Regions from separate parts of the Scandinavium sp. UTDF21-P1B genome, predicted to be linked through region 1. Evidence: predicted binding sites of a transcription regulator. Region 1 holds the regulator's gene; each other region holds the start of a gene.
The links. Region 1 encodes LexA, which represses DNA repair genes until DNA is damaged. Its sites were predicted from a motif close to TNCTGTATGTACATACAGNA; they were not measured.

Region 1 (8,020 bases):
TTCAGCAGGTTCGGCATCGCCGGTGTCGCTGATGTAGCCTTCGTCGCGCAACGTCAGCACCAGGGTGCTGAACACGGCTTTGTCGAAGAACTCCGGTGCGTTAATGCCGTGCAGAACCGACAGGCGCTGTGCCATTGTGCGGCTCTCTTTTTCCAGCGTGCTTCGGTTGATGGACGGGTTAGCGCTCAGCAGCCAGAAGGTGATGGCATAGCGCTGCAGCGTTTCACGCGCACCGGCCGCCAGCAGCTGTAGCGTACGGGAGTGCGATGGGTTCACGCGCACCTGATCGTTCTCAACCGTCACCAGTTCCTGACGCTGCATCTCCGCCAGCAGCAGATCAATCACGCCCGCCAGCTCGGCTTTCTCCCAGCGCAGGAACAGCTCGGCTTTCAGCATCGGATACAGCGCTTCAACGTACTGCACCATCGCTTCACGTGAGATGTTGCGATGCTGGGTGACAATCGCCGCCAGCAGCGACGGGATCATCAGCATGTGCGTGATGTTGTTGCGATAGTAGGTCATCAGCACTGCCTGCTCGCGCGGCAGAATGATGATGTCGCCGATGGTGTCTTTCTCGACTTCGAACTTGTTCATCTGCAGCGCATGATCGATCAATGCGCTGGCGGTGACCGCGGGCACCGTGGAATCCGGGGAATACGGCACGTTGCGCATCAGCTGCAGGTAGCATTCGAGCTGTTCGGTCAGCTGTTCACGCGTCAGGGAGCGCTGACGTGAGGCCAGCAGCGCAGTACAGCACAGGTTCATGGCGTTCGCCGCGCCTGCGTTGTTAATGCGGACCATCAGGTCTTCGGCGATGTTGTTTACCGTCGGCGTCAGCCAGGCCGGGCGAATGGCCTCGATAGGGTCGATAGACTCACGCCACTCTGGTACGTGCTGGTTGAGGTAGGTCATCAGCGGCAGAGGTTCGCCGAAGTTGACGTAGCCCTGACCGAGATTGCGCAGCTTGCTCAGGCCTTTCAGCATCTGCGGCAGGCTCTCTTTCTCTTTTGTCGCACCGCGCAGCTCTTTGGCGTAGGTGCCCACTTCCATCACGTGCTCATAGCCGATGTAAATTGGCACCAGCGTGATTGGGCGTGTGCCGCCGCGCAGCATTGCCTGAATGGTCATCGACAGGGTGCCGGTTTTCGGATCGAGCAGGCGGCCCGTGCGGGAACGACCGCCTTCCACAAAGTATTCTACAGAGTAGCCGCGGCTGAACAGCTCGCCGAGGTATTCGCGGAACACGGTGGAATAGAGCTTGTTGCCCTTAAAGGTGCGGCGAATAAAGAACGCGCCCAGGCGACGGAAAATCGGCCCGGCGGGCCAGAAGTTCAGGTTAATGCCTGCGGCGATGTGCGGCGGCACCAGCCCCTGGTGATAGAGCACGTAGGAGAGCTGCAGGTAGTCCATATGGCTGCGATGGCAGGGCACATAGACGATTTCATGGCCGTCGTGCGCGAGCTGGCGCACGCGCTCGGCATTATGAACGTTAATCCCCTGATACAGCCGGTTCCAGGTGAAGCCGAGCACGCGGTCCGTCAGACGAATCATTTCATAGGAGAAGTTCGCCGCAATCTCTTCCATCAGCGCGATGGCGTTCTGCTGCGCTTTCTCATGGGAGATTTTCTTACTGCGCGCTTCATCTTCCACGGCGCGGGCAATCGCTTTGGATGCCAGCAGCTTGTTGAACAGATCCTGACGTGCAGGCAGACGCGGGCCTACGGCGGCAAGGCGCTGACGTGCAAAGTGGGTACGCGCTACGCGAGCCAGTTTCTGCGCGATAATTTTATCGGTGCCGTGTTCAGTAGCCATGCGGCGCAGCGATACGGAAGGGGAGAAGCGCACGAAGCTGTCGCGACCAAGCCATGTCACCGCGAAGAACTTCTGGAAGCCGTTCATCATGCGCAGCGGTGGGTTGGTGTCGCCTTTTTCGCGGCCCGGAGAGCGGCCAAACATCACCGATACGGGCACCATCTGCACGTCGAGGTCCGGATTGCTGCGATGCAGATCCAGATAGTTGTGGAACAGCTTGATGGATTCTTCTTTTGGCGTGTAATAGGTGAACGCGCGCGGCCCGCCGTGAATGAACACGTAGCGCGGCAGCACGGTACCGTCGATTTCCAGCGGCTCCAGCGGATCCGGGAGATCGTGCGCCAGACACTGGGCGCGTAAGGTCAACAGATCTGCCTTCGAGTTATACGGCAGAACGTACATAATAGGGCGCGAAGTATCGAGTCCCAGTTCCTGAGCAGGTTCTGCCGGAATGGACTTACTTTTTACCAGTACGCTTAATGGTAAATTCAGTAATTTATAGTAAATTCGTGGCCAGCCAGACATAAACGATGTAAAGCCTCTGGTTAATCATGCAAATGCGCCGCAAGGATAACAGAAAGTGCACAGAATATCTGTTCTGCTACGCCCGGCGCGCAGTGACATTGACGCTAAATAATGTAAAAGGTTCTTTTGATGGCTAATGATACCACCGGGCTCACCCGAATCGTCAAAGCAGCAGGCTACTCCTGGAAAGGATTCCGTGCCGCGTGGCAAAACGAAGCTGCGTTCCGTCAGGAAGGCAGCGTCGCCATCATCGCGGTCATTCTCGCCTGCTGGCTGGATGTGGATGCCATCACCCGCGTTTTGCTGATTGGCTCTGTCCTTCTGGTGATGATAGTGGAAATTTTAAACAGTGCGATTGAAGCGGTCGTGGACCGTATCGGCACCGAACGTCACGAGCTGTCCGGTCGGGCAAAAGACATGGGATCCGCCGCCGTACTGCTGGCTATTTTTATTGCGGTTATCACCTGGGCAACGCTGCTGTGGTCACATTTCCGATAACGCCCGCAGAATGAGGCAAATGTCTGGTTTTTTGTGCGTTTAGCGGTTCCAAAATCGCCATCAACTGTATATACTCACAGCATAACTGTATATACACCCAGGGGGCGGAATGAAAGCGTTAACGACCAGGCAGCAAGAGGTGTTCGATCTCATTCGGGATCACATCAGCCAGACGGGCATGCCACCGACGCGTGCGGAAATCGCGCAGCGCCTGGGGTTCAAGTCCCCTAACGCGGCTGAAGAGCATCTGAAAGCGCTGGCGCGTAAAGGCGTGATCGAGATTGTCTCCGGCGCATCTCGCGGAATTCGTTTGCTTGTTGAAGAAGAATCGGGCATCCCGCTGATCGGGCGCGTGGCGGCAGGCGAGCCGCTGCTGGCACAGCAGCATATCGAAGGGCATTACCAGGTCGATCCGTCCATGTTCAAACCAAGCGCCGATTTCCTCCTGCGCGTCAGCGGCATGTCCATGCGCGATATCGGCATTCTGGATGGCGACCTGCTGGCGGTGCATAAAACCCAGGATGTGCGTAACGGCCAGGTGGTTGTGGCGCGCATCGACGATGAAGTGACGGTGAAGCGTCTGAAAAAGCAGGGCAGCACTGTTGAACTCCTGCCTGAAAACAGCGAGTTCTCCCCGATTGTGGTGAATCTGCGCGAACAGAACTTCTCCATCGAGGGGCTGGCCGTTGGCGTGATCCGTAACGGCGAGTGGCTGTAACCTTCCTGCGGGCCTGCTAATCTTCTTCTAAGCGGCGCTACTCTGGCGCCGCTTCTGTTTCTGAACTTATTTGCACAGGTTTCTCATGTCGTTCTTCACCGCTGCCGACAAAGCATTGTGGCGCCTTGCGCTGCCGATGATTTTCTCCAATATCACCGTACCGCTGCTTGGGCTGGTGGACACGGCGGTGATCGGCCATCTCGACAGCCCCGTTTACCTCGGCGGCGTAGCGGTCGGCTCCATGGCGACCAGCTTCCTGTTCATGCTGCTGCTGTTCCTGCGTATGAGTACCACTGGCCTGACGGCTCAGGCCTATGGCGCGAAAGACCCCGTTCGTCTGGCGCGCGCGCTGGTGCAGCCGCTGCTGCTGGCTCTCGGGGCCGGGCTCGCTATCGTATTGCTTCGTACTCCGCTTATCGATCTGGCGCTGCACATTGTCGGCGGTAGCGATGCGGTACTCGAACAGGCCCGACGCTTCCTGTCTATCCGCTGGCTGAGTGCGCCCGCCTCACTGGCAAACCTGGTGCTGCTGGGCTGGCTGCTCGGCGTTCAGTATGCGCGTGCGCCGGTGATTTTGCTGGTCGTCGGCAACGCGCTGAATATTGTGCTCGACCTGTGGCTGGTGATGGGGCTGCACATGAACGTGCAGGGCGCGGCGCTGGCAACGGTGTGCGCCGAATATGCTACGTTCTTCATTGGCCTGCTGATGGTGCGGCGCGTACTGCATTTGCGTGGGATCTCACTGGCACTGCTAAAAGACGCCTGGCGCGGCAACATTCGCCGCCTGCTGGCGCTGAATCGCGACATCATGCTGCGCTCGCTGCTGCTACAGCTCTGCTTTGGTGGGTTAACGGTATTCGGGGCGCGGCTGGGCAGCGATATCGTGGCGGTTAATGCCGTCCTGATGACTATGCTGACGTTTACCGCCTACGCGCTGGATGGCTTTGCGTATGCGGTAGAGGCGCATTCCGGGCAGGCATATGGTGCAAGAGATGGCAGCCAGCTGCTGCACGTCTGGCGTGCGGCCTGTCGACAATCCGGGCTGGTGGCGCTGGCCTTTGCGCTGATTTACGCCGTCCTGGGCGAGCATATCGTTGCTATGCTGACCTCTATTTCCGCCCTGCGCGATCTGGCCGATCGCTATGTTATCTGGCAGGTGATTTTGCCGGTGATTGGCGTGTGGTGTTATCTGCTGGACGGCATGTTTATCGGCGCCACGCGCGGGGCGGAAATGCGTAACAGTATGGCGGTGGCGGCAGCCGGATTTGCCCTGACGCTGCTGACCGTGCCCGTTTTGGGTAACCACGGACTGTGGCTGGCGCTGGCGGTATTCCTCGGATTGCGCGGTCTGTCACTGGCGTGGATATGGCGGCGTCACTGGCAACACGGTACCTGGTTTTCGTAGTGATTTCGTTTCGCCTGATGGTTAAAGATTCTGAATAATTCCAGAAGGGCGAAATCCTTACCTATACTGAATCTCACGTCCAGCAGAAACAGGCATTACGGACGATGTTACTTCACCCTGCACCACCGAACGATGAGGAAAGGATCATGAATAAAGACGAAATCGGCGGTAACTGGAAACAGTTCAAAGGTAAAATGAAAGAGCAATGGGGTAAACTGACCGACGACGACTGGCAAGTTGTTGAAGGGAAGCGCGACCAGCTGGTCGGGAAAATTCAGGAACGCTACGGCTACCAGAAAGATCAGGCCGAGAAAGAGGTCAAAGACTGGGAAACCCGTAACGATTACCGCTGGTAATCGACAGCACTACCCGTGCGTATACGGAAGTACAACCCTCAGGGCGGCTTAAGGCCGCCCGCGCTTTTTGGGCCTTACTTCTGGCCCGGCTTTCTTTTAATCTGAATGGTATGGTCATGACCGCAGCAGTCCTGCTTGCGGCAGGCTTCTACTTCTACGCAGTCAGAGCACAGCCCATGCGCTTCAATCACGTTATGGCGCAGCGCAAATCCCATCTTTGCTGCCAGCGTATGCATAATATCCTCGACCCCGTCAGCCGCTTCTTCTTTCACCACGCCACAGCGATCGCAAATGAACATTGCAGAAGAGTGTGATGGATTATCAAACAAATGGCACAGTACGTAGCTGTTGGTCGACTCCACCTTGTGCACAAAGCCTTGCTCAAGCAGGAATTCCAGCGCCCGATAGACGGTAGGCGGTTTTGCCTGCGGTTCACTGACTTTCAGTAAGTCCAGCAGATCGTATGCGCTGATTGCGCCCTGTTGCAGGGTCATCAGGCGTAAAACTTCGAGGCGTTGAGGGGTCAGACGAACGCCACGTTGTGCGCACAGCCTTTCGGCCTGTACGAGCATGTCTTGTGGAGTGATCTTATCCATAGGCGCCTCGGGTCGGGTGTAAAGTAAACGCCTACTTTATCATGTTATGACCGAAACGCCGATATCCTGCCGGGTATGCTATACCTGACGCATAACCCTCTGAGGAACCCTTATGAAAAGACCAGACTGTATTCGTCACTGGCGTGAACTTGAAGAGCCGGATAATTCGACCTATCCCGATAGCGATGAACGCTTTTCCATTGGCGCACCGCTTGCCCGAAAGCTGGGATTAAGGCATATCGGTATTCACCATGAACGTATTCCGCCGGGCAGACGTACATCTTATCCCCATGCTGAAAGCGATGAAGAAGAATTTATTTATGTGATTGAGGGCCGCCCGCAGGCGTGGATTAACGGCTATTTGTGGCAATTAGAGCCGGGCGACTGCGTCGGTTTTCCCGCCGGAACCGGCGTTTGTCACACGTTCATTAATAACAGTGAGGATGAGGTAAATCTGATTGTGGTGGGGGAGGCGAATAAGAAGCATAACCGTATTTACTACCCATTAAATCAGGAGTATGCCGCCACGCGGCAGGACCGCTGGGTTGATCATCCACCGCAGTTTTTCGGCCCTCACAACGGCAGGCCCTCGCGGAAATAGCATTCTCTTCTATAAATAGTGAGGGGCTCCACCTATTCCAACCCCGATAACGGTGCTCCTCTTAACTTAAATCGGCCAATAAGGCGCCTTTTACATCGTTATTCACAGCAATAGCTCGGCCCTTTTCAGCGCATAACTGGAACGGAAAAAACTTCATCTGCAAATAACGAGAATACTGTGAATAAAATATTTAAATATTCGGTGGTGTCTGCGGCAGTTTCACTTTTTATGGCAAATCAGGCGGTGGCCGCCAATACCTGGTCAGAGGCAAGAAACGATGCGATGGGGGGAACCGGCGTAGCATCGGCCAATTACGGCAGCGCGGTGCTGATTAACCCCGCGCTGCTGGCAAAATCAAAACCGGATGATGATGTCTCCGTCGTAATTCCATCCGTAGGCGCTCAGATTACCGACAAAGACAACCTGCGCGATCGGATTGATGATATCAGCAACGATATCGATCATTACGAAGATGTGATTGATAGCCTGACCCCGTCGGGGATCCTGCAGGATCCCGCCGGTACGTTAAACCAGTTCCAGGGCGCAGCGGGCGATTTGGCCGGACAGCTTGAAGATCTGCGCGGCAAAACCGCTCGGGCAAATGCGGGAGCAGGGATTGCGGTCAGCGTACCGACATCCGCCGTTTCGCTGGCCTTCGTCACTAAAGCCTATGCGCATGCTCGCGTCAGCTCCAATATCGATCAGAGTGATATCGACTACCTGCACAATATTCAGAACTCAGATGCGTTTGCCGCAGGTCAGGCCGCCGAGGCTCTGATTAACGGCAGCGATCAGCTGAAGAAAAACCTTAATTCGACCGCTTCAGGAAGAGCCGCCATCGTTTCAGATTACGGCGTAGCGATTGCCCGAAAGTTTGATATCGGCAGCGTACCGGTTTCGCTCGGCGTCACGCCAAAACTGCAGCAAACCTGGCTCTATAACTACACGACTTCAATCGATAACTACCACAGCGACGACTGGAAAAAGGACAAATACCGAACCGACGATACCGGCTTTAACGTTGATGCTGGTATTGCGGCGGATTTCGGTGAAAACTGGACGGTGGGACTGAGCGGGCAGAATCTGATGTCGCGCGATATTGATACCAAAGATGTGCGTATCACCAATGGCACAACAGGCGTCACCACCAACTACAAAGACACTTATCAGATTCGCCCGTTAGTGACGGCGGGTGTCGCGTGGCATACCGATCTGCTCACTCTGAGCGCCGATGGTGATTTGACTGAAACTAAGGGCTTTAAGAGCGAAGATGATTCGCAGTATGTTGGCGTTGGGGCCGAAGTGACACCGCTCAGCTGGCTGGCGGTACGTGCAGGCTACCGTGCCGACGTGAAAGGCAATGACAGCAACGTCTTCACCGCAGGCGTCGGCTTTGCGCCGATGAACACCGTTCACGTCGATCTGATGGGGCTTTACGGCGAAGATCAAACCTGGGGTGCAGGTGTCCAGCTGGGTCTGACGTTTTAGACGTTTGTCCGGCTGTGGCCT
Region 2 (8,020 bases), on a different contig from region 1:
CGCCAAATCTGGACACCATCACCGCGCTGCCGGTGCAGGGCCTGCATGTCGATCTGGTGCATGGTAAAGATGACGTGTCTGAGCTGCACAAGCGTCTGCCTGCTGACTGGCTGCTCTCTGCGGGCCTGGTAAACGGCCGTAACGTCTGGCGTGCCGATCTGACGGAGAAATATACGCAAATTAAGGACATCGTCGGCAAACGCGATCTGTGGGTGGCTTCTTCTTGTTCTTTGCTGCATAGCCCGATCGATCTCAGCGTGGAAACCCGCCTGGATGCAGAAGTGAAGAGCTGGTTTGCCTTTGCCCTGCAAAAATGCGAAGAGCTGGCCCTGCTGCGAGATGCGCTGAACAGTGGTGATACTAAAGCCATCACAGAATGGAGCGCGCCGATTCAGGCTCGCCGTCACTCCACCCGCGTGCATAATGCGGCGGTAGAGCAGCGTCTGGCGGCGATCACCGCAAAAGACAGCCAGCGCGAAAATGCGTACGAAGTCCGTGCTGAAGCGCAGCGCGCACGTTTCAGGCTGCCAGCCTGGCCGACAACGACTATCGGCTCTTTCCCGCAGACCACTGAGATTCGCGGCCTGCGCCTGGACTTCAAAAAAGGCGCGCTGGATGCCAATAACTATCGCACCGGGATCGCTGAACATATCAAACAGGCGATTGCCGAGCAGGAACGCTTAGGTCTGGACGTGCTGGTGCACGGTGAAGCAGAGCGTAACGACATGGTGGAATACTTTGGCGAACACCTCGACGGCTTCGTCTTTACCCAAAACGGCTGGGTGCAGAGCTACGGCTCCCGCTGCGTGAAGCCGCCTGTGGTGATCGGCGACATCAGCCGCCCTGAAGCCATCACCGTTGAATGGGCGAAGTATGCGCAGTCTCTGACTGACAAACCGGTTAAAGGCATGCTGACGGGCCCGGTAACCATTCTCTGCTGGTCCTTCCCGCGCGAAGACGTGAGCCGTGAAACTATCGCTAAGCAGATCGCGCTGGCGCTGCGTGACGAAGTGGCGGATCTGGAAGCCGCAGGTATCGGCATTATTCAGATTGACGAACCGGCCCTGCGCGAAGGCCTGCCGCTTAAGCACAGCGACTGGGCGGCGTATCTGCAATGGGGCGTGGAAGCTTTCCGCATCAACGCCGCCGTGGCGAAAGACGAAACGCAAATCCATACACACATGTGCTACTGCGAATTCAACGACATTATGGATTCTATCGCGGCGCTGGATGCGGACGTGATCACTATTGAAACCTCACGCTCTGATATGGAACTGCTTGAATCGTTTGAAGAGTTTGACTACCCGAACGAAATTGGGCCGGGCGTGTACGACATTCACTCCCCGAACGTGCCAAGCGTGGAATGGATTGAAGCGTTGCTGAAGAAAGCCGCTCAGCGTATTCCGGCCGAACGCCTGTGGGTGAACCCGGACTGCGGTCTGAAAACGCGCGGCTGGCCTGAAACCCGCGCTGCACTGGCGAACATGGTGCAGGCGGCGCAGAATTTGCGTCACGCGTAGTGGAGATGAATTGCCGGGCGACGCCATTGCTTGCCCGGCCTACAAGGACGTTGAAATCATCCCAGGCCCGGTAAGGCGTAACCGCCACCGGGCTTTTTTTACGCTTTTTTATCGCCGTACTGGCTGAACCACGCCAGCATACGCTGCCAGCCATCTTTGGCGGATTCTTCATGGTAGCTCGGGCGATAATCTGCATTAAACGCGTGCCCGGCATCCGGGTAGACGACGATCTCGGCTTTCGCATTGGCGGCCCGCAGCGCCTGGCGCATGGTCTCCACGCTCTCAAGTGAAATACCCGTGTCCTGCCCGCCATACAGGCCAAGCACCGGGGCGGTGAGGTCAGTGGCGACATCAACCGGATGCTTGGGGGAATTCAGGGACTTTTCGCCCACCAGTTTGCCGTACCAGGCCACCGCAGCCTTCAGTTGCGGGTTGTGGGCGGCATAGAGCCAGGCAATTCGCCCGCCCCAGCAGAAGCCGGTGATCAGCAGGCGATTGGCGTCACCGCCGTTGCGTGAAGCCCAACTGGCGACGTGATCTAAATCGGACAGCACCTGCGCATCCGGCACCTTCGTTACCAGCTCGCTGAACAGGGTAGGGATATCGGCGTAATCGTTCGGGTCGCCCTGACGGAAGTAGAGCTCAGGTGCAATCGCCAGATAGCCTTCGTTCGCCAGTCGGCGGCAGACGTCGCGAATGTGTTCATGCACGCCAAAAATCTCCTGCACCACAATGACCACCGGCAGCGGGCCGCCGGTATTTTTGGGGCGGGCGTGATAAGCAGGCATGTTCTCGCCGCGGGAAGGAATAGAGGTTTCTCCCGCGACGATAGCATCGTCAGGCGTGTGAACGATGGTCGAGGCGTGAGGGGCCGCAGCAGGTGCAAAGCCAGTTTTTTCAGTCATGGCATTCTCCGTACCAATAATTAGCGCAGTGGTAAATATAGTCCGCAGGTTGACGATTCACAGTGCCAGAAAACGGCTATCTTATGTGCAGTGCTCATCGTTATCGCTTGTTAATGTGATGTAAATCACTTTTATAAAGAAAATCAATGCAAACATTTTCATCCATAGTGATGGGTGTCACTAAAATGTGCCTGAAGCTTCGGTAAAGTGCGTTTTTGCTTCTGCTGATAAACCGATCCAGAGAGGAGTTTTTTATGTCTAAGTCTGATGTTTTTCATCTCGGCCTCACCAAGAACGATTTACAAGGGGCAACGCTCGCGATCGTCCCGGGTGATCCGGAGCGTGTGGAAAAGATCGCCGCGCTGATGGATAAGCCGGTTAAGCTGGCATCGCACCGTGAATTCACCTCCTGGCGTGCAGAACTCGATGGTAAACCCGTTATCGTCTGCTCAACCGGTATCGGCGGCCCGTCCACCTCTATCGCGGTGGAAGAACTGGCTCAGCTTGGTATCCGCACGTTCCTGCGCGTGGGTACCACTGGCGCCATTCAGCCAAACATCAACGTTGGTGATGTGCTGGTGACGACCGCATCCGTTCGCCTTGATGGCGCAAGCCTGCATTTTGCGCCGATGGAATACCCGGCGGTGGCTGACTTTGCCTGTACTACCGCGCTGGTCGAAGCGGCGAAATCCGTTGGCGCAACCACCCATATCGGCGTGACCGCTTCTTCCGACACCTTCTATCCGGGTCAGGAGCGTTACGACACCTTCTCTGGTCGCGTAGTCAGCCGTTACAAAGGCTCCATGGAAGAGTGGCAGTCGATGGGCGTGATGAACTACGAGATGGAGTCCGCCACTCTGCTGACCATGTGCTCCAGCCAGGGCCTGCGCGCCGGGATGGTTGCGGGCGTTATCGTCAACCGCACCCAGCAAGAAATCCCTAATGCGGAAACGATGAAGAAAACGGAAAGCCACGCGGTCAAAATCGTGGTCGAAGCGGCCCGTCGTCTGCTGTAGTTTTCCTCTCTTCGATAAAAGGCCGACGCGTTCGGCCTTTCTTTTTGCGTATTGCCTCGCAGGAAAGACCTTTCCAACTGGACGTTTATACAGCACAATTCTATGTTGTGCCGGTAAGTCGTTGACGCAGGGGGAGCGGTGGACATTTCAATCATCATTAGCGCAGTGGTAGCACTGCTTGTCGGGGGCGTGTTTGGCTGGTTAGCCACAAAATCCCATGCGGACAGGCAGCGGGCCGATTTCCTTGAAGATCGCCACGAGCTGGAAATGGAGCTCAGCGCGGCCAGACAACAGCTGGCTCAGCATGCCCACTGGCGCGACGAGTGTGAATTGCTGAACAACGAGCTGCGCAGCCTGCGGGATATCAATGCCTCGCTGGAAGCCGATCTGCGTGAGGTGACTACCCGTCTTGAATCCACTCAGCAGCATGCCGAAGACAAAATCCGCCAGATGGTCAACAGCGAACAGCGCCTGAGCGAGCAGTTTGAAAACCTCGCTAACCGTATTTTTGAGCACAGCAATCGCCGAGTGGATGAGCAAAATCGCCAAAGTCTGCACGGCTTGCTGACGCCGCTGCGTGAACAGCTTGATGGTTTCCGCCGCCAGGTCCAGGACAGCTTTGGTAAAGAGGCGCAGGAGCGCCATACGCTGGCCCATGAAATTCGTAATCTTCAGCAGCTGAACGCGCAGATGGCGCAGGAAGCCGTCAACCTCACTAAGGCGCTGAAAGGCGACAATAAAACCCAGGGGAACTGGGGCGAAGTCGTGCTGACTCGCGTGCTTGAAGCGTCCGGACTGAGGGAAGGGTACGAATACCAGACTCAGGTCAGCATCGAAACCGAAGCTCGTGCACGTATGCAGCCCGACGTCATTGTGCGCCTGCCGCAGGGTAAAGACGTGGTCATCGACGCGAAAATGACCCTGGTCGCCTACGAACGCTATTTTAACGCCGAAGATGAATACTCCCGTGAGTCGGCGCTTCAGGAGCATATCGCGTCTCTTCGCAACCATATTCGCCTGCTGGGGCGTAAAGACTATCAGCAGCTGCCGGGGCTGCGTTCGCTCGACTACGTGCTGATGTTTATTCCGGTTGAGCCCGCTTTTCTGCTGGCAATTGACAGGCAGCCGGAGCTCATTACTGAAGCGCTGAAGAACAACATCATGCTGGTCAGCCCCACCACGCTGCTGGTGGCGCTGCGCACCATAGCTAACCTTTGGCGCTACGAGCATCAGAGTCGTAACGCGCAGCAAATTGCCGACCGTGCAAGCCGCCTGTACGACAAAATGCGCCTGTTCGTGGACGATATGTCCGCCATTGGCCAGGGGCTCGATAAAGCGCAGGATAACTATCGTCAGGCGATGAAAAAGCTCGCTTCAGGGCGTGGAAATCTGCTGGCGCAGGCCGAATCGTTCCGCGATTTGGGCGTGGAGGTGAAGCGTGAGATTAATCCGGAACTGGTTGAACAAGCTACTGCTGAAGAGGCTGCTTTTGACGCTGAGCGTAAGGCGCTAAATGATAGCGAAGAGAATTTATTCGCGCCGGACGCGCCGCCTGATGATGCGTCTGTACGGGTGTCGCGGCACGGTTGAGGCGTAGGGGAAATGCGCTCAATCTGTTACACTCCGGGGAATCTTTTCTTCAAAGGCAGGCATTGAGATGGTTGAGGATTCACAGGAAACGACGCACTTTGGCTTCCAGACGGTTGCCAAATCGCAGAAAGAGGACATGGTGGCACATGTATTCCATTCTGTTGCCGCTAAATATGATGTCATGAACGACCTGATGTCGTTCGGGATCCATCGCTTGTGGAAGCGCTTCACCATCGACTGCAGCGGCGTGCGCCGTGGGCAAAAAGTGCTGGATCTGGCAGGCGGTACGGGCGACCTGACGGCAAAATTCTCACGCCTCGTCGGTGAAACCGGAAACGTGGTGCTGGCAGACATTAACGCCTCCATGCTCAAGATGGGCCGTGAAAAGCTGCGCAACATTGGCGTGATTGGCAATGTGGAATACGTTCAGGCCAACGCTGAAGCACTGCCGTTCCCCGATAACACCTTTGATTGCATCACCATCTCTTTTGGCCTGCGTAACGTCACTGATAAAGATAAAGCGCTGCGTTCCATGTATCGCGTGCTGAAACCAGGCGGACGCCTGCTGGTGCTGGAATTCTCCAAACCCATTATCGAGCCGCTGAGTAAAGCCTACGATGCCTACTCCTTCCACGTGCTGCCGAAAGTCGGCGAAGTGGTGGCAAAAGATGGCGAAAGCTATCGCTATCTGGCGGAATCTATCCGCATGCATCCGGATCAGGAAACCCTGAAAGCGATGATGCAGGACGCTGGTTTTGACAACGTCGATTACTACAATCTGACGGCCGGTATCGTCGCCCTGCATCGCGGCTATAAGTTCTGACAGGAGTCCGCCATGCCTTTTCAACCGTTGGTCACCGCAGGCATTGAGGGTGCGCTCAACACGTTTCTGTGGCGCGAACGCGCGCTGCAGCCGGCCCGGCAGCGTTTGCTGGGCAAAGTGTTGCGTATTGAGCTTAAAGAGTTCACCTCTCCGCTGGTGTTGGCATTCAGCGCGCAGCAGATTGACGTGTTGAGCGCCTGGGAAGGCGAGGCGGACTGTACCGTCAGCACCCGCCTCGGCGTGCTGCCGCAGTTGCGTAATCGCCAGCAGCTGACAACTCTGATTCGCTCGGGCGATCTTGAAGTCCAGGGCGATCTCCAGGTGGTGCAGAACTTTGTCGCGCTGGCTGATTTAGCCGAGTTTGACCCCGCAGAACTGCTGGCTCCCTATACCGGTGATATTGCGGCCGAAGGCGTCAGTAAAGTGCTTCGCGGCGGGGCGAAATTTTTGCAGCGGGGCCTGCAGCGTCAGCAGCGCTATGTGGCTGAGGCCATCACTGAAGAGTGGCGGATGGCGCCAGGTCAGCTTGAAGTCGCCTGGTTTGCTGAAGAATGCGCCGCCGTGGAGCGTGCGACGGAAGCGTTAAGCAAGAGGCTGGAAAAACTGGAGGGGAAATGACGCCAGGGGAAATGCGGCGCCTGTATTTTATCATCCACACCTTTTTGAGTTACGGGCTTGATGAGCTCATTCCCAAAATGCGTATCACGCTGCCGCTACGAATCTGGCGGCGGATGCTGTTCTGGATGCCTAACCGCCATAAAGATAAGCCATTAGGCGAACGCCTGCGCCTGGCGCTGCAGGAGCTTGGCCCGGTGTGGATCAAATTCGGGCAGATGCTTTCAACCCGCCGCGACCTCTTCCCTCCGCTTATTGCCGATCAACTGGCGATGCTACAGGATCGCGTCGCACCGTTTGACGGAAGGCTGGCGCAGCAGCAAATCGAAAAATCAATGGGCGATATTCCCGTCGAAAGCTGGTTTGACGATTTTCAGGTTGAACCACTGGCTTCAGCCTCCATCGCCCAGGTGCATACCGCGCGCCTGAAAGAAAACGGCAAAGAGGTGGTCATCAAGGTGATTCGCCCGGATATCCTGCCGGTTATCAAAGCGGATATGAAGCTCATCTACCGCCTGGCACGTTGGGTGCCTCGCCTGCTGCCGGACGGTCGCCGTTTACGCCCTCAGGAAGTGGTCCGCGAATATGAAAAAACGCTGCTGGATGAACTAAACCTGCTGCGTGAAGCGGCTAACGCCATTCAGCTGCGCCGCAACTTTGAAGACAGCCCGATGCTGTACGTGCCGGAAGTCTATTCCGACTACTGTCGTGAAGACATGCTGGTGATGGAAAGGATTTACGGCATTCCGGTGTCGGATATCGAGACGCTGGAAAAACAGAATACCAACATGAAGCTGCTGGCCGAGCGCGGCGTGCAGGTCTTCTTCACTCAGGTGTTCCGCGACAGCTTCTTCCATGCGGACATGCACCCGGGCAATATTTTTGTCAGCTACGAGCACCCGGAAAATCCGAAGTATATCGGCATCGACTGCGGCATCGTCGGCTCACTGAACAAGGATGATAAGCGCTATCTGGCGGAAAACTTTATCGCCTTCTTCAACCGCGATTACCGCAAGGTGGCTGAACTGCATGTGGATTCTGGCTGGGTGCCGCCGGATACTAACGTCGAAGAGTTTGAATTTGCTATCCGCACCGTCTGCGAGCCTATCTTTGAGAAGCCGCTGGCAGAAATCTCGTTCGGTCACGTTCTGCTCAATCTGTTTAACACCGCGCGCCGTTTCAATATGGAAGTGCAGCCGCAGCTGGTTTTACTTCAGAAAACACTACTTTACGTTGAGGGGGTAGGACGCCAGCTCTATCCTCAGTTAGACTTGTGGAAGACGGCGAAACCTTTCCTCGAATCATGGCTCAAAGATCAGGTTGGGATCCCGGCGCTGGTGCGTGCGTTTAAAGAGAAAGCGCCGTTCTGGATTGAAAAAATGCCGGAAATGCCTGAACTGATCTATGACAGCTTGCGCCAGGGCAAAAGTCTTCAGCGAAGCATTGATAAAATCGCGTACGAATTGGGCGCGAACCGGGTCCGGCAGGGGCAATCCCGCTATCTGTTTGGCGTAGGGGCTGTCTTCATGCTGAGCGGTACGCTGTTAATGA
Region 3 (8,020 bases), on a different contig from region 1:
CGCTGGCGCATATCGTGGTTGTAACCTGCGGTGACCGTACAGAACGGCTCGGTGCCGACGAAGCGGTGCGTAATGCCCAGCGCCGGAGCGAGATGTTGCCGAAAGATTTGCAGGTCAATTTCGGTGTAGCAGTGGTTAATCACGCTCTGCTCTTTGATGAAATAGCAGGGGAAGGTGGCGCGTGAGATCATGTATTCCGATCCCCGGTGGACGGTAATGCCCGGAATATCCGCTGTTCCGGCGCGGACCAGCGCCAGGCGGTCCTCATAGGGAAAACGTGAGGTGTCCTCTTTCACCAGAAACACATGCAGCCAGTCGCACTGCGCAGCTGCTGTCTGAATCAGATAGCGATGGCCGAGAGTGAAGGGATTGGCGTTCATGACGATACAGCCAATTTTTTCGCCGCTCTGGCGGAGCGTTGTGAGGTAGCTGGCATAGCGTTGCAGTCGCGTGGCGCTGTTTTCCATCAATACCATCACGCCGGGCACGCTGGCGATCGTATAAAAACCGCATTGCTTAAACAGGGCTTTGTTATGGCTTTTGGTGTAAATGAATAAATTTGTGCGCTGCTTTTCATACGCCAGATTTATTAATTCGGTGGCCAGCTTTAATGCCAGGCCTTCACCGCGCGCTGATTCACTGATGGCGACACATTTAATAATATTCCCGGCAATACCGCCGCAGGCAATCAGTGTTTCATTGCGGGTTACGGTAATAAAAACCTCTACCGTGGTATCTATGCTCAGGTCGTTTTCGCGCAGGAATTGCGTCACGGTGGCGATTTTTTTATTTTCCGCACGTTTGACCTGCGTAAATACGGGTTGGGCCTGCATGGATCAAAACATCCTGTTTTTTTTACGCTGCCGAAGTAGCAACGAAACTGATAATAATGCTTTGCAAATGAATAACATTTGCGACTTCAGTACGGGTTATTCCTTACTCATGCGACGATAGTACGAGCTGTTTTTATTTTAATTATTGACCTGTTTCACAAACGCAGGGCTGTTTTAAATTGGCTTAATGGTTTTTATTTGTTTAATTATCTTTAATGCATCTAATGGCGTGACGTTTATTTTCGTAATTGATTTTATTTGTGCAATCCTTAACGAAACCGGTGCGAATCTCTGGACGCCGCGAAAACAAAACCATTACATTTTAAGGGTCATTAGGGAGAAGCCTGTTCCGACACAAGGAAACGATCATGTCAGAGGTAAAAGCGGGAGGAAGCCTGGCGTTCTTTTATCGCCTCGCGTTTCCGCTGCGTATTTTTCTGCTGCTGCTGTTAATGTCCTCGCTATTAGTTGCGGCCCTCGGCCAGTACCTCTCCGCAAGCTTTGAAGACTATCTCACCCGCCAGGTCAGGGATATGGCGATGAATCAGGCCAAAATTATCGCGGCAAACGACAGCGTCGTGGCGGCGGTGAAAAGCCGGGATACCGCACGGCTCTCGGTGATAGCCAGCAAGCTGGCAGGGGGCTCAGACCTGGATTATGTGGTCATTGGCGATAAGCATTCGGTTCGTCTGTATCACCCTAATCCGGAGAAAATAGGTCAGCCGATGCAGTGGACCAAACCCGGCGCGCTGGAAAAGGGCGAAAGCTACTTCATTACCGGCAAAGGTTCGATAGGCATGGCGATGCGTGCGAAAACGCCGGTGTTTGATGAGCACGGGCAGATTATCGGCGTGGTGTCGCTGGGCTATCTGGTCAGCAAAATCGACAGCTGGCGGCTGGATTTTATTTTGCCGATGGCGGGCGTGTTTGTGCTGCTGTTGCTGATTTTACTGCTGCTGTCGTGGCTGTTTGCCGCACATATTCGCCGCCAGATGCTGGGTATGGAGCCGCGGCAGATTGCGAGGGTCGTTCGTCAGCAGGAGGCGCTGTTCGGCTCCGTTTTTGAGGGGCTGATTGCGGTGGATCCCGATGGACAAATCACCGCGATTAACCGTAACGCCCGAAAAATGCTCGGTCTGAGTTCGCCGGGGCGACAGTGGCTCGGCAGGCCGATTGCCGACGTGGTCCAGCCGAGCGCGTTTTTCACCGACAGCATCGCGGACAAAAGGCAGGACGTGATGTGTACGTTTAACGGGCTGAACGTGATCGCCAATCGGGGGGCGATTCGTTCCGGGGCGGAAATGCTGGGGGCCATTATCAGCTTTCGCAGCAAGGATGAAATGAGCGCGTTGAACGCTCAGCTGACGCAGATTAAACAGTACGTGGAGAGCCTGCGGGTGCTGCGGCACGAGCATCTGAACTGGATGTCGACGCTAAGCGGCCTGCTGCAGATGAAAGAGTACGACCGTGTGCTGGAGATGGTGAAGGGGGAATCCCAGGCCCAGCAGGCGCTGATAGACCGCCTGCGCAGCGCCTTCTGCGATCGCCAGGTCGCCGGGTTACTGTTCGGCAAGGTACAACGTGCGCACGAGCTGGGGCTTAATCTGCATATTGTGGAAGGCAGCCAGCTCCGTCAGTTACCGCCAGGGCTGGACAGCACCGAGTTTTCCGCCATCGTCGGCAACCTGCTGGATAACGCATTCGAAGCAAGCCTCCACAACCCGAAGGGCGATAAAACTGTCGAGCTGTATCTCAGCGATGAGGGCCCGGAGGTAGTGATTGAAGTGAGTGACCACGGCTGCGGCGTTCCGGATGAGCTGCGTCACGCCATTTTTAGCCAGGGCGTGAGCACCCGGGAGAAAGATGCCGGTGAACACGGCCTCGGCTTGTATTTGATTTCTGGCTATGTGGAGCGTTGCGGCGGCGTTATTACGCTTGAAGATAACGATCCCACTGGCGCTCTGTTTTCCGTTTTTATACCGAAAGTGAAATGCAATGATGGCACAACCTCTGACGATTTTGATTGTTGAAGATGAAACGGCGCTGGCCGAAATGCATGCAGAATTTATTCAACAGTATCCCGAATGCAGTCAAGTGTGGCTGGCAGGAAATCTGGCTCAGGCGCGTGCCATGATCGCCCGGCTGCATCCTTCGCTGATTCTGCTTGATAACTACCTGCCGGACGGGAAGGGTATCACCTTACTGCATGAGCTGATCGAGGCCCATACGTCATGCGGCGTGATTTTTACTACCGCAGCGAGCGATATGGATACCGTCTCCGAAGCGGTGCGCGGCGGAGTCTTTGATTATCTGGTGAAGCCGGTTTCGTACGAGCGGCTTCATCAGACGCTGGTACGCTATCAGCAGAGGATGCAGATGCTGGCACACACCGCCAGCGCCAGCCAGCGTCAGATTGACCAGATGTTTAACGCTTACGCACGCGGTGAGCCCAGGGCTGAGCTCCCGGTTGGCATCGATGGCCTGACGCTTGAGAAGGTCCTCGCGCTGTTTGCCGACCGTGAGACCAGCCACACCGCAGAAACGGTTGCTCAGACGCTTAAGCTAAGCCGGACGACGGCAAGGCGCTATCTGGAGTATGCCGCAGGCCAGCAGCAGATTCGGGCTGAGATTGTCTACGGCAAGGTTGGTCGGCCGCAGCGCAGCTACCGGGGCACGGAGACATAAAAAAACGGTGAGCAGAACGTGTCTGGCTCACCGTTTTTTTGGAAGAAGTGGGCTTAGCGGTGCGCCAGCTCTACTTCATCTTCGCTTGCCATTACCGCTTTGTCGGTCTGACGCAGCCACTGGCTGGTGAGAGTACCGGCGGTCATGGAGCCGTTGACGTTCAGGGCAGTACGGCCCATGTCGATCAGCGGTTCAATGGAGATCAGCAGGGCAACCAGCGTTACCGGCAGGCCCATCGCAGGCAGCACGATCAGCGCAGCGAAGGTTGCGCCGCCGCCCACGCCCGCCACGCCGGCGGAGCTGACGGTTACGATGCCAACCAGAGTCGCAATCCACAGCGGATCCAGTGGGTTAATCCCGACGGTTGGGGCAACCATCACCGCCAGCATAGCCGGGTACAGGCCCGCACAGCCGTTCTGGCCGATGGTCGCACCGAAGGACGCGGAGAAGCTGGCGATAGATTCCGGCACGCCCAGACGGCGAGTTTGCGCTTCGATGTTCAGCGGAATAGACGCGGCGCTGGAACGGCTGGTGAACGCGAAGGTCAGCACAGGCCATACTTTACGGAAGTATTTCAACGGGTTAACGCCGTTCGCACCCAGCAGCAGGCCGTGAACCACAAACATGATCGCCAGGCCCAGATAGGATGCCACCACGAAACCGCCAAGCTTAATGATGTCCTGCAGGTTAGAACCCGCAACGACTTTGGTCATCAGCGCCAGTACGCCATAAGGGGTCAGTTGCATCACCAGACGCACCAGCTTCATCACCCAGCTTTGCAGGGTATCGATGGCGGTCAGAACGCGTTTGCCTTTTGCTTCATCGTCTTTCAGCAGCTTCAGCGCGGCCACGCCGAGGAAGGCGGCGAAAATCACGATGCTGATGATTGAAGTCGGGCTCGCACCGGTCAGGTCTGCAAACGGATTTTTCGGCACGAAGGAGAGCAGCAGCTGCGGTACGCTCAGGTCAGCCACTTTACCGACGTAGGTGCTCTGGATGGCGTTCAGGCGCGCGGTTTCCGCAGTGCCCTGCACCAGACCTTCAGCGCTCAGGCCGAAGAGGTTGGTCACCAGCACGCCGACCAGCGCAGAAATCAGCGTGGTGAACAGCAGGGTGCCGATGGTCAGGAAGCTGATTTTACCCAGCTGGGACGCGTTATGCAGACGTGCCACCGCGCTAAGGATAGAGGCGAATACCAGCGGCATAACGATCATCTGCAACAGCTGGACGTAGCCGTTACCTACAATGTTGAACCACTGAATTGAGTCTTTCAGTACTGCGCTGTCCGCACCGTAAACCAGCTGCAGCGCCAGGCCAAAGACCACGCCCATTGCCAGGCCGACCAGTACTTTTTTAGCCAGGCTCCAGTTTTTGTGTCGTGTCTGTGCCAGAGCAAAAAGTAATACCGCGAACACCACAACGTTCGCTATAAGTGGAAAATTCATCCCCGTTCTCCTGATGTCGTTATACGGCCCAGAATCAGGCCGACTGTAATGCCGCAAAGAGTAGCAGAAGTGTGATGCGCATCTTATATCCAAATGGAATGGGTTATGCCAAAACAGCCATGATTGCCGGTTTAGTGGCCGCTTTGCTGATTTATAAAGCGATCGAAGCGCCACTGGAGCGAACTGATAAGGCCAGATGACCAGCGTACGGCGCTGTTATCGGTGACCGACTGCGGCATCCAGACGGCATAAACGAACAGGACCATGCAGAGCACGCGCTCCAGCTGATTGCCTTTGCGTGGTGCGAGGATGGGCAGACGAAACCGCCAGCGGCAGGGCCACAGCAGCGGCACGCCCGCAGGCGTGAGCATGTCCGCAAGGATATGACTCAGGTAGCCGAGCACCATTCCCTGAATAGCATCGGCAGGAACAATCCAGCTTTCCGGAACTTTGAGATAAAACAGCGTCAGGCCGCCGAACACCGCCAGAAGGCTATGGGTAAAGCCACGATGGCCACACATTCGCGCTATGGGTTTGGCTATCCAGCTTAGCCGCTGACCAAGGAAGGACCTGGGGTGATCGATGTCCGGCAGCAGGCAGGTGAGTACCGCGGCGGGCACAATATGCCACCAGTCACCCTGTGCCAGAACCGGGGTCAGCTCGGCATTTTTGGCAAACACCGCACAGGCAATTGAAAAGAGCAGGTGACCTTCCGCCGTCATGATAACACCCGTAAAACTGTCAATTCATACAGTATAGGGTTTTTATACAGTAGGTGGAAGAGGTGACGGTGTAACTCTTTGTCACAACCCGACGTTCAGCCGGGTTGTGCAGGAGAGGATTCAGCCAAGAAGATGCGCGGAGGTGAGTTGTTCGAGAGAGGACAGTTTTGCCTCCGCCAACACATAGCGCGGGTCGGCAAAATTCGCATGTTCGGGCACAACGATGGAGCGCATCCGTGCAGCCTTACTGGCGATCATGCCATTAACAGAGTCTTCCAGCGCCACGCAGTTAAGCGGAGATACGCCAAGCTTCTGCGCGCAGTCGAGATACACCTGCGGATGCGGTTTGCTGTAGGGCAGCTTTTCCGCCGAGGCAAGGGCGTCAAATTGATCGCGCAGATCGAACATCGCCAGCACTTTTTCCAGCATATGCAGCGGAGAGGCCGAAGCCAGACCCACTTTCAGCCCCTGAGCCTTGCACAGCGCAATGGCTTCACGTACGCCTGGCAGCAGCGGGCGTTCTGCTTCAACCAGGGAAATGGCGCGGTTGATTATCAGGTCGGTCACTTCCGCGCGGCTCGGGCCGCTCCAGGGGTGATGGGCGAACCACAGTTCGACGACCATATCGATACGCAGGCCAAGGGTATCCGGCAGTTCGCTACGGCGGCTGATGTCGACGCCGATTTCAGCTAAAACGCCCAGCTCAGCGCGATCCCACAGCGGCTCAGAGTCAATCAGCAATCCGTCCATATCAAAGATAGCGGCAACAATTTGTCGCGAGGCTGTCATAATGCAACTCCTGTAAGGTAATAGGCCAGCGCCAGGGGCTTCATCCTACATCATATCGCTGTTAAAACGCAGGCGAAAAGGGGTAACTCAGGGTAGACTTACAGCGAAACATCAGCGCGTCTGAACAAGGGGAATCCATGACGTATCAACAAGCTGGACGCATTGCCATACTAAAACGCATTCTGGGCTGGGTTATTTTCATCCCGGCGGTGATTTCAACACTTATCTCACTGTTCAAATTTATGTTTGAACACAGTGAAAAGCAGCCAGGTATTGACGCAGTGCTGCTGGATTTCGCCCACGTGATGATTGAAATGATCCGTTTCAATACGCCGTTCCTGAACGTGTTCTGGTTCAACTCACCGCTGCCGGATTTCCACCACAGCCTGAATATCGGCTTCTGGATTATCTTTGCGCTGGTGTTTATTGGCATGGCGTTACAGGCTTCCGGGGCGCGAATGGGCCGCCAGGCGAAGTTTCTGCGTGAGGGCGTGCAGGATCAGCTGATTCTGGAGCATGCGAAAGGGCCCGAAGGATTAACCAAAGAGCAAATTGACGCGAAAATTGTGGTGCCGCACCACACTATCTTTTTGCAGATATTCCCGCTGTACGTGCTGCCCGCGATCGTGATTGTGGCGGGGTATTTCTTCTTTAAGCTGTTGGGCTTTCTTTGAAGCGTACCTGATGGCGCTGTGCTTACCCGGCCTGCTTGATTCGCAGGCCGGGTCAGGCGAAAGCCGCCACCCGGCAAGGGATTACGGCTTAGGGAAAGGTCTTGGTTTGCCTTCGCTGTCTACCGCGACATAGATAAACAGTGCTTCAGTGGCTTTATAGCGCTGCCCGATAGGTTCGGACGCCACTTTCTTCACCCAGACTTCAATGTTTACCGTAATCGACGTTGTGCCACGTTTGGTGCAGCGGGCATAGCAGCACACCACATCACCCACCGCGACCGGCCGCAGAAACGTCATGCCGTCCACTCGAACCGTGACAACGCGGCCCTGGGCAATCTCTTTGGCCATGATTGCGCCGCCGAGGTCCATCTGCGACATGATCCAGCCGCCAAAAATATCGCCGTTGGCATTAGTGTCAGCGGGCATAGCCAGCGTGCGAAGAACTAAATCGCCAACTGGCGCATCACTGCTCGTACTCATTTACTCTCGTCCTGCGGCATGTGGCGGTAGATGTATACGCCGCTCAGCAGCGTGAAAATCAGGGTCAGCGCGGTTAAACCAAACACTTTGAAGTTGACCCAGATGTTCTGCGGCAGCCAGAAAGCAATATAGATGTTTGCCAGCCCGCACAGGATAAAGAACAGCGCCCATGCGATGTTGAGACGAGACCACACGAACTGCGGCAGCGTTAACTCTTTGCCGAGCATGCGCTGGATCAGCGGCTTTTTCATCACCCACTGGCTGACCAGCAGGGCGATGGCAAACAGGCCGTAAATGACGGTGACTTTCCATTTGATAAATTCATCGTTGTGGAAGAACAGCGTCAGGCCGCCGAACACGGCAACGATGACAAAAGTGATCAGCGCCATCTT
Region 4 (8,020 bases), on a different contig from region 1:
CACTCAGGCTTTCACCGACACCCCGCACGTCAGCCTGCTGGACGGCAATGCGATGCCGATCCCGGTCAAACTCGATATCCTTGCGATTACTCAGGCCGGTAGCGACATTGATTATGAGAAGGCCACCACCGCCTGGAACCTCGCCAACAAGCAAACCTCCAGCACTCAGTTCAGCGCAGCCGTGCCAGACGACAGCACGCTGCTGTCGAAAACCAACGAACTGGATAACCCGGCCTTACAGTCGCAAACGCTGACCGAACAGCGGCTGAAATACTGGTTCCAGCTGGCCGATCCGCAAACCCGCCATCGTTTTCTGGAGTGGGCAAAATCGCAACCCTCCTCCTGATATCATGACCCAGCACAGGAAAAAGTATCGTTAGCGCTTGCAGCCATAGTCACTTTCAGTAATCTGTCCGCATCTTGATGATGGGGAAATGATTATGGAACAGACAACCCGCACCCTGCCGGGCCGCAAGCACATCGCCCTGGTGGCGCACGATCACTGCAAACAGATGCTGAAGGCCTGGGTTGAGCGTCATCAGCCGCTGCTGGCTCAGCACGTTCTGTATGGTACAGGCACCACCGGTAATCTGGTGCAGCGCGCAACCGGTCTTGAAGTGAACGCCATGCTGAGCGGCCCAATGGGCGGCGATCAGCAGGTTGGCGCGATGATCGCCGAAGGCAAAATCGACGTGCTCATTTTCTTCTGGGATCCGCTGAATGCGGTGCCGCACGATCCTGACGTTAAAGCCCTTTTGCGTCTGGCAACCGTGTGGAATATTCCAGTGGCGACCAACGTGGCGACGGCGGATTTCATTATTCAGTCACCCAACTTCAACGCGCCGGTAGATATCCAGATACCTGATTACCAGCGCTATCTGGCTGAACGCCTGAAATAACAAAAATCCCCTCAACGAGGGGATTTTTTCAGGGTTTACGCGCCACCGGCACATCCAGATATTTCAGCGCATCAACAAACACCGAAGGCTGCTGCTTATTAAACATCAGCCAGACGCGTTCACGCGCACGGGTCATTGCCACATACAGCAAACGCCGCTCTTCCGCATCGGGGAAATCCTCCGGCTGCGGCAGCAATGCCTGCTCCATGATCGATTCCCGCGCGGGAGCCGGAAACGCATCCTGCCCCTCCTGCAATCCGAGAACAATCGCATAATCTGCCTGCTGACCTTTGCTGGCATGAATGGTCATAAAATCTATCGTAAGCTTCGGCCAGCGCGTCGCCGCTTTGTCGAGCGCCGATGGCTTCAGGTGATGGTATCGCGCCATCACCAAAATTCTCTGCTCCGGTTTGGCGTAACCGCTCAGCTTGTCGAGCAAGGCATCAAGCTGGTCGTCCGGCAGCAGCGTTACCGCTTTTTTATCCCCGGCAGTGAGGCTGTTAAGCGGTTTTCGCAGCTGATGCGGATTTTGTTGAATGAAGCTGTTGGCAACTTCGCCAATACGCCCATTGAAGCGGTAGGTGGTGTCCAGTGCACAGCTGTCTCCTTCACCGAAGGTCTCACTAAAGGCCGTAGTCAGCGAGAGCTGCGCCCCGCTGAAGCGGTATATCGCCTGCCAGTCATCGCCGACGGCGAACAACGTGGTGTGAGAATTCTGTTTGCGCAGCGCCGCCAGTAAAGCAGCACGCTGCGGTGATATATCCTGAAATTCATCAACCAGAATGTGCTTCCATGGGCTGACAAAACGCCCTTTTTCCAGGATGTTGATCGCCTGATGGATAAGCCCGGAGAAATCGACAGCCCCTTCCTCTTTTAAGGCCGTTTTCCAGGCCTTCAGCAGAGGTGCCATCAGCTTGACTCGTTTGCCAAACAGCTCTCGGATCTCGTCAGGAGCGCTGTCGATCATTTCGGCCTGGGAGCCACCGTGCGAGCGCATCAGGCTCACCCAGCGATCGAGACGGCTGCCCATCCGGCGAAGGATCTTCGGATCGTGCCAGTAATCCCCCTCCGGCACCTCCCACTCCATCTCTTCCTCCAGCCATTGTCGCCAGCCCTTGGCCTGAGCCTTTTTCTCCTGACACTGCTGCTGCCAGCAGTCGGTGAACAGCTTCTGCCGGGCCTGGGTGTCATTTTCCAGCTGGCTTATCACCGGCACTTTCTTGCTGCCCTGCTGAATGATGTAGAGCGCCAACGCATGGAACGTTTTTGCGCTAATGTCTTCAGTATTGAGCCGCTCCCGGATGCGGTCGTCCATCTCCTGCGCCGCTTTGCGGCCAAACGCCAGAAGCAATATCTGTTCAGCTGCGGCTTCCCCCCGCATCAAAAGCCATCCGGCTCTGGCCACCAGCACTGAGGTTTTGCCACTTCCCGCACCAGCCAGCACCAGCAATGAACGTTCACCGTTGACCACGGCTCTGGCCTGCGCGTCGTTGAGCGGGGAGGATTCGATATTTTTAAAGAAAGCGGAATAGTGCTCGAGCATCATCTCAGTGAAATGCTGGTTGTGTTGAAGACGACTGGCATCCCGGTCTTTCAGCCATGCCTGACACTGCCGCCAGAGTTCACGACAGTTGTCGAAACTCTCGAGTCGACTGACGGGCACCGGAAGCGCTTCCAGCGCCTGGTGAATTTTTTGCCGCACCTGCGCCACTGCCTCGCGAGTGAGCCATTTACCCTGAGCATCAGAGTTGGCAATGAGCGTCAGCTGCCGCGAAAGTACTTCAGCGGCGATAGCGCTCATCTCATCACTCCACTGCTGCCAGCGGGTTTGCAGATGATGGTGAAAACGCTGCGTGTCTGCCCATTCAGTGCCGTGCAGGCGCACGACCTTGTTTTCAGGCAGAACAAACTCCAGCTCGCCCCAGACCAGACCTCGTTTACAGTGGATCGCCGTCAGCTGATTGAAGGGGATCAGGTACTCATGGCGGTCCCCGGAAACCTTTACGCCCGCATTAAGGAGTTCAACCCTGTCATAAGGGTGCTGCGCCATTCGCTTGCCGAGGGCGGTTGCTTTTAGTTCCATGTCTTGCCAAATCCCGGATTTAGACTTATCTCTGACAGTGTAACTGCCAGATTCCAGGTGCTCCAGCGCTAAAAAACGTTACAATCGTCAGGTCTTTCTTTTCACAGGACTGAACAGAGGTCATATGCGCACCGTTCTGAATATTTTGAATTTTGTGTTGGGTGGGTTCGCCACCACGTTAGGCTGGCTGCTTGCGACGGTTGTCAGCATCATACTGGTTATCACTTTGCCGCTGACCCGCTCCTGCTGGGAAATCACTAAGCTGTCGCTGCTGCCATTTGGCAACGAAGCCGTACATGTTGATGAACTGAACCCGAATGATAAAAGCAACCTGCTGAATACTGGCGGTACCGTGCTGAATATTCTTTGGTTCGTTCTGTTCGGCTGGTGGCTATGCCTGACGCATATCGTGGCCGGTATTGCGCAGTGCATCACCATCATCGGCATTCCCGTGGGGATCGCCAACTTCAAGATTGCCGCCATCGCTCTTTGGCCCGTTGGCCGTCGCGTGGTGTCTGTTGAGACCGCTCGTGCAGCACGTGAAGCCAACGCGCGCCGCCGATTCCAGTGACCAGGGCCCGTCATCGCATGCTGAGCCCTTTATTACGTCGTTACACCTGGAACAGCGCCTGGCTGTATAACGCCCGCATTTTTATTGCCCTGTGCGGCACAGTAGCCCTGCCATGGTGGCTCGGTGAGGTGAAGCTTACCATCCCGTTAACGCTTGGCGTGGTCGCTGCCGCCCTGGCCGATCTGGATGACAGGTTGGCCGGGCGACTGCGCAATCTGGTGATTACGCTTATCTGTTTCTTTATTGCATCCGCTTCCGTTGAACTGCTGTTTCCCTGGCCCTGGGCCTTTGCGCTGGGACTCACACTGTCGACCAGCGGGTTTATTTTGCTGGGCGGCCTTGGGCAGCGCTACGCCACAATCGCGTTTGGCGCTCTCCTGATAGCCATCTACACCATGCTCGGTGTGTCGCTTTACGAGCACTGGTATCAGCAGCCTTTACTGCTGATCGCGGGGGCCGTGTGGTACAACCTGCTGACGCTTACCGGCCATCTCATTTTTCCCATTCGCCCATTGCAGGATAACCTCGCCCGCAGTTATGAACAGCTGGCTCACTACCTGGAACTGAAATCCCGCCTCTTCGACCCGGACATTGAGCATGATGCTCAGGCACCTCTGGTGGAACTGGCTATGGCAAACGGACAGCTAGTCGCGACGCTGAATCAAACCAAAGCGTCGTTACTGACGCGTCTTCGTGGCGATCGTGGGCAGCGCGGCACCCGCCGCACGCTGCATTACTATTTTGTGGCCCAGGATATCCACGAACGCGCCAGCTCGTCGCACGTGCAGTATCAGCCCCTGCGCGACAGCTTCCGCTACAGCGATGTGATGTTTCGCTTCCAGCGCTTGCTTTCAATGCAGGCGCAGGCCTGCCAGCAGCTTTCCCGCTCGATTCTGTTGCGTACGCCCTACCAGCACGACTCCCGTTTCGAGCGCGCATTTGCGCACCTGGACGCCGCACTGGAACGTGTGAGCACGACTGGCGCGGCAAAAGAGCAAATGAACGCCCTTGGCTTCTTGCTGAATAATCTTCGGGCCATCGATGCCCAACTCGCCACGATCGAATCAGAACAGCAGATGGCGCTGCCTGAGAGTGAAACGGAAACTCAGCTGTCGGACGATCGTCTGCACGGGATGAGCGACGTCTGGCTACGCCTGAGTCGGAATTTGTCACCGGAGTCAGCCCTTTTTCGTCACGCGGTTCGCATGTCTCTGGTCCTCTGTGCGGGCTACGCATTTATCCAGTTTACCGGGCTGGATCACGGCTACTGGATCCTGCTTACAAGCCTGTTTGTGTGCCAGCCAAACTACAATGCCACGCGACACCGCCTCGCACTTCGCGTCATTGGTACATTAATTGGAGTGGCGATCGGTTTGCCAATCCTGATACTGGTGCCCTCCGTGGAAGGACAACTGTTGCTTATCGTGCTTACTGGCGTGCTCTTTTTCGCTTTCCGAAACGTTCAGTACGCACACGCCACAATGTTTATCACGCTGCTGGTTCTGCTGTGTTTCAACCTGCTTGGTGAGGGATTTGAAGTAGCGTTACCACGCATCATTGATACGCTTATCGGCTGTGGTATCGCCTGGGCTGCCGTCAGTTTTATCTGGCCTGACTGGAAGTTTCGTAATCTGCCGACGGTCATGGCAAGAGCGGTCGATGCCAACTGCCGCTATCTGGATGCGATCCTTGAGCAATATCATCAAGGACGGGACAACCGTCTGGCTTATCGAATTGCTCGTCGTGACGCACATAACAGAGATGCGGAGCTGGCTTCGGTGGTGTCCAACCTGTCAACGGAACCACGCGCTACGGCACAAATGCGCGAAACGGCCTTCCGCCTGCTCTGCCTGAACCACACCTTCACCAGCTATATTTCCGCGCTGGGGGCACATCGCGAAAAACTCAGTAACCCTGAAACGCTGCTGCTGCTTGATGATGCGGTCTGTTACGTTGACGATGCCTTCCACCATACTCCTTCTGATGAGCAGCGCGTTCAGGCTGCACTGACTGGGCTCATGGAACGGATACGCCATCTTGAGCCCGGTTCGGAGTCTAAAGAACCGCTGGTGCTGCAGCAAATTGGGCTGATGGTGAGCCTGTTGCCAGAATTTTGCCGGCTGCAGCAGCAGGTTACTCCTCCGTCAGCTTAGTTTTACTTTTATCCAGTAGCCTCTCCGCCAGTTCCTGGAGATGCTGACGGCGAAGCAAGGGGATTCGTGTTGCGTGAATCCCCTGAATCGCGCCTTCAAGGGCGAAGAGGACATTAATGCTGAGATCTTTACGAATGCGGCGAAGGCGCAGCCAGGCCGCTACTGCCCCTAAAGCCTGGAGCATCTCCAGGTCCTGGACTCCGGCCTCCGAGAGCAAAAGTTCCAGCTGAAAAGTAATGTTGGGTGAATTCTTAAGCCGCCGTGGATCGCCGCGTCGTATTTTTTCGCTTTGCGCTCCTTGCAGTGACATCTCTGACATCTTCAAAAGCAATGATCGATCCCGCCAGAGGACTTCGTCTACCAGATAATAGTTGAGAGAGACAGGTCGGCCTCGCTTGTTGAGGGTCAAAAGCCGTCTTGAATTCGTTGTGTAATACCCAGTGGTTTGCTCGCAAGCCCTGAGATAAAGCTCCCCGTTAGAAACCATCGCAAACACAGTATCATCGATTGAAAGACTGTATCCCCCGAAAAGCGCGCGATGGCGAATAGTGCCCAAAGAGGCAAAGTACTCTTTACACTGATGGATCCGTTTATATGAGACTTTTCCCATGATTCTTCCTGTAATCAGGTAGTTAGATGAATGAGTTATGCTAACGGATCCGTTAATAATGAAAATAAGGAACTTCATTTCAGGGGGCAAGCGGTTATTTTCTAAGCCAGGCACTTCTGTGCAATTTTGCGAGGCGCTTTCAGAAAATGAGGTTGATCTTTAGTCCTGCACGGCGTACTGTATATCCATACAGTAACCCACAGGGCGGGATTCACTATGTACACTTCAGGCTATGTAAATCGTAAATCACTGGCGCCGGCAACAGCAACCGTCGGTCAACCGCAGCATAGTACCACTGGGCTTATCAGCGAAGTGCTGTATCGTGAGGATCAACCGATGATGACTCAATTACTGCTGCTGCCACTTTTGCAACAGCTCGGCCAGCAAGATCGCTGGCAACTGTGGCTCACGCCGCAGCAAAAGTTGAGTCGTCAGTGGGTTCAGGCATCCGGTTTACCGCTATCAAAAGTGATGCAGGTTAGCCAAATGTTGCCAGGCGCGACGCTGGAGTCGATGATTCGTGCCCTTCGTACAGGAAACTACAGCGTGGTCATCGGCTGGGTTGCAGAAGAACTCAGTGAAGAAGATCAGCGTCTGCTCGCAAGCGCAGCGGAGGAAGGGAATGCGATGGGCTTTGTTATGCGTCCTGTCAGGGCGACCTCTCAGCCCACCAGACAGTTTTCTGGCCTGAAAATTCACTCAAACTTGTATCATTAAGTAAATTTAAGATTTTTCCTGGCATTTTTTTTACTCGATCGGTAACCCGCTCTTTCGTGCGGGTTATTTTACGAAAATGCTTGTCTGGTGCGGTTCTCAGCATTTTATCCCGAACAAAAAATCAACATAAATGTTAAATATTGTGTATACAACTCTTTTTTTTTCATATGCCTGACGGAGTTCACACTTGTAAGTTTTCAAGTACGTTGTAGACTTTACATCGCCAGGGGTGATCGGCTTAAGCCACAGATTATGGCGTACTTATGATTAGGTCCCGCCCCCGGTGAAGGATTTAACCGTGAACTTCTAAATGGATATTCATGGCGATTTTTGGATGATAACGAGGCGCAAAAAATGAAAAAGACAGCTATCGCGATTGCAGTGGCACTGGCTGGCTTCGCTACCGTAGCGCAGGCCGCACCGAAAGATAACACCTGGTATGCAGGTGGTAAACTGGGTTGGTCCCAGTTCCACGATACCGGCTGGTATAACAGCTCCCTGAACAACAACGGTCCAACCCACGAAAGTCAGCTTGGCGCTGGTGCTTTCGGTGGTTACCAGGTAAACCCGTATGTTGGTTTCGAAATGGGTTATGACTGGCTGGGCCGTATGCCTTACAAAGGCGACGTTACCAACGGTGCATTCAAAGCTCAGGGCGTTCAGCTGACTGCTAAACTGGGTTACCCGGTAACCGACGATCTGGACGTTTACACCCGTCTGGGCGGCATGGTTTGGCGCGCTGACTCCAGCAACAACGTTGCTGGTGACAACCACGACACTGGCGTATCCCCAGTATTCGCTGGCGGTGTTGAGTGGGCAATGACCCGTGACATCGCAACCCGTCTGGAATACCAGTGGGTTAACAACATCGGCGACGCAGGCACAGTAGGCGTTCGTCCAGACAACGGCATGCTGAGCGTTGGTGTTTCTTACCGTTTCGGTCAGAACGACGTTGCTCCAGTTGTTGCTCCTGCTCCGGCTCCAGCT

Region 2: rmuC (DNA recombination protein RmuC) is a predicted target of LexA. The motif match lies at 3,517-3,536, and genes of this name have one in related genera.
Region 3: AB1287_RS13845 (metal-dependent hydrolase) is a predicted target of LexA. The motif match lies at 5,700-5,719, and genes of this name have one in related genera.
Region 4: sulA (SOS-induced cell division inhibitor SulA) is a predicted target of LexA. The motif match lies at 6,492-6,511, and genes of this name have one in related genera.

What each region holds. Positions count from the first base shown of each region.
Region 1 covers NZ_JBFLVD010000012.1:211,079-219,098, reverse strand. Annotated here, with positions in the region: gene plsB (glycerol-3-phosphate 1-O-acyltransferase PlsB) at 1-2,337, opposite strand, end outside; gene AB1287_RS09415 (diacylglycerol kinase) at 2,467-2,835, shown strand; gene lexA (transcriptional repressor LexA) at 2,945-3,553, shown strand; gene dinF (MATE family efflux transporter DinF) at 3,639-4,958, shown strand; gene AB1287_RS09400 (CsbD family protein) at 5,105-5,314, shown strand; gene zur (zinc uptake transcriptional repressor Zur) at 5,389-5,910, opposite strand; gene AB1287_RS09390 (cupin domain-containing protein) at 6,023-6,511, shown strand; gene traF (conjugal transfer protein TraF) at 6,689-7,999, shown strand.
Region 2 covers NZ_JBFLVD010000019.1:13,165-21,184, reverse strand. Annotated here, with positions in the region: gene metE (5-methyltetrahydropteroyltriglutamate--homocysteine S-methyltransferase) at 1-1,520, shown strand, start outside; gene AB1287_RS16695 (dienelactone hydrolase family protein) at 1,619-2,425, opposite strand; gene udp (uridine phosphorylase) at 2,680-3,441, shown strand; gene rmuC (DNA recombination protein RmuC) at 3,580-5,031, shown strand; gene ubiE (bifunctional demethylmenaquinone methyltransferase/2-methoxy-6-polyprenyl-1,4-benzoquinol methylase UbiE) at 5,099-5,854, shown strand; gene ubiJ (ubiquinone biosynthesis protein UbiJ) at 5,867-6,472, shown strand; gene ubiB (ubiquinone biosynthesis regulatory protein kinase UbiB) at 6,469-8,020, shown strand, end outside.
Region 3 covers NZ_JBFLVD010000015.1:329,405-337,424, reverse strand. Annotated here, with positions in the region: gene citC ([citrate (pro-3S)-lyase] ligase) at 1-833, opposite strand, end outside; gene dpiB (sensor histidine kinase DpiB) at 1,202-2,863, shown strand; gene dpiA (two-component response regulator DpiA) at 2,832-3,518, shown strand; gene AB1287_RS13850 (L-cystine transporter) at 3,572-4,963, opposite strand; gene AB1287_RS13845 (metal-dependent hydrolase) at 5,095-5,685, opposite strand; gene hxpB (hexitol phosphatase HxpB) at 5,806-6,474, opposite strand; gene AB1287_RS13835 (YniB family protein) at 6,612-7,148, shown strand; gene yciA (acyl-CoA thioester hydrolase YciA) at 7,230-7,628, opposite strand; gene AB1287_RS13825 (septation protein A) at 7,625-8,020, opposite strand, start outside.
Region 4 covers NZ_JBFLVD010000011.1:203,907-211,926, reverse strand. Annotated here, with positions in the region: gene AB1287_RS07495 (curli synthesis inhibitor) at 1-346, shown strand, start outside; gene mgsA (methylglyoxal synthase) at 441-899, shown strand; gene helD (DNA helicase IV) at 928-2,982, opposite strand; gene AB1287_RS07480 (YccF domain-containing protein) at 3,107-3,553, shown strand; gene yccS (YccS family putative transporter) at 3,571-5,706, shown strand; gene AB1287_RS07470 (TfoX/Sxy family DNA transformation protein) at 5,687-6,316, opposite strand; gene sulA (SOS-induced cell division inhibitor SulA) at 6,533-7,033, shown strand; gene ompA (porin OmpA) at 7,388-8,020, shown strand, end outside.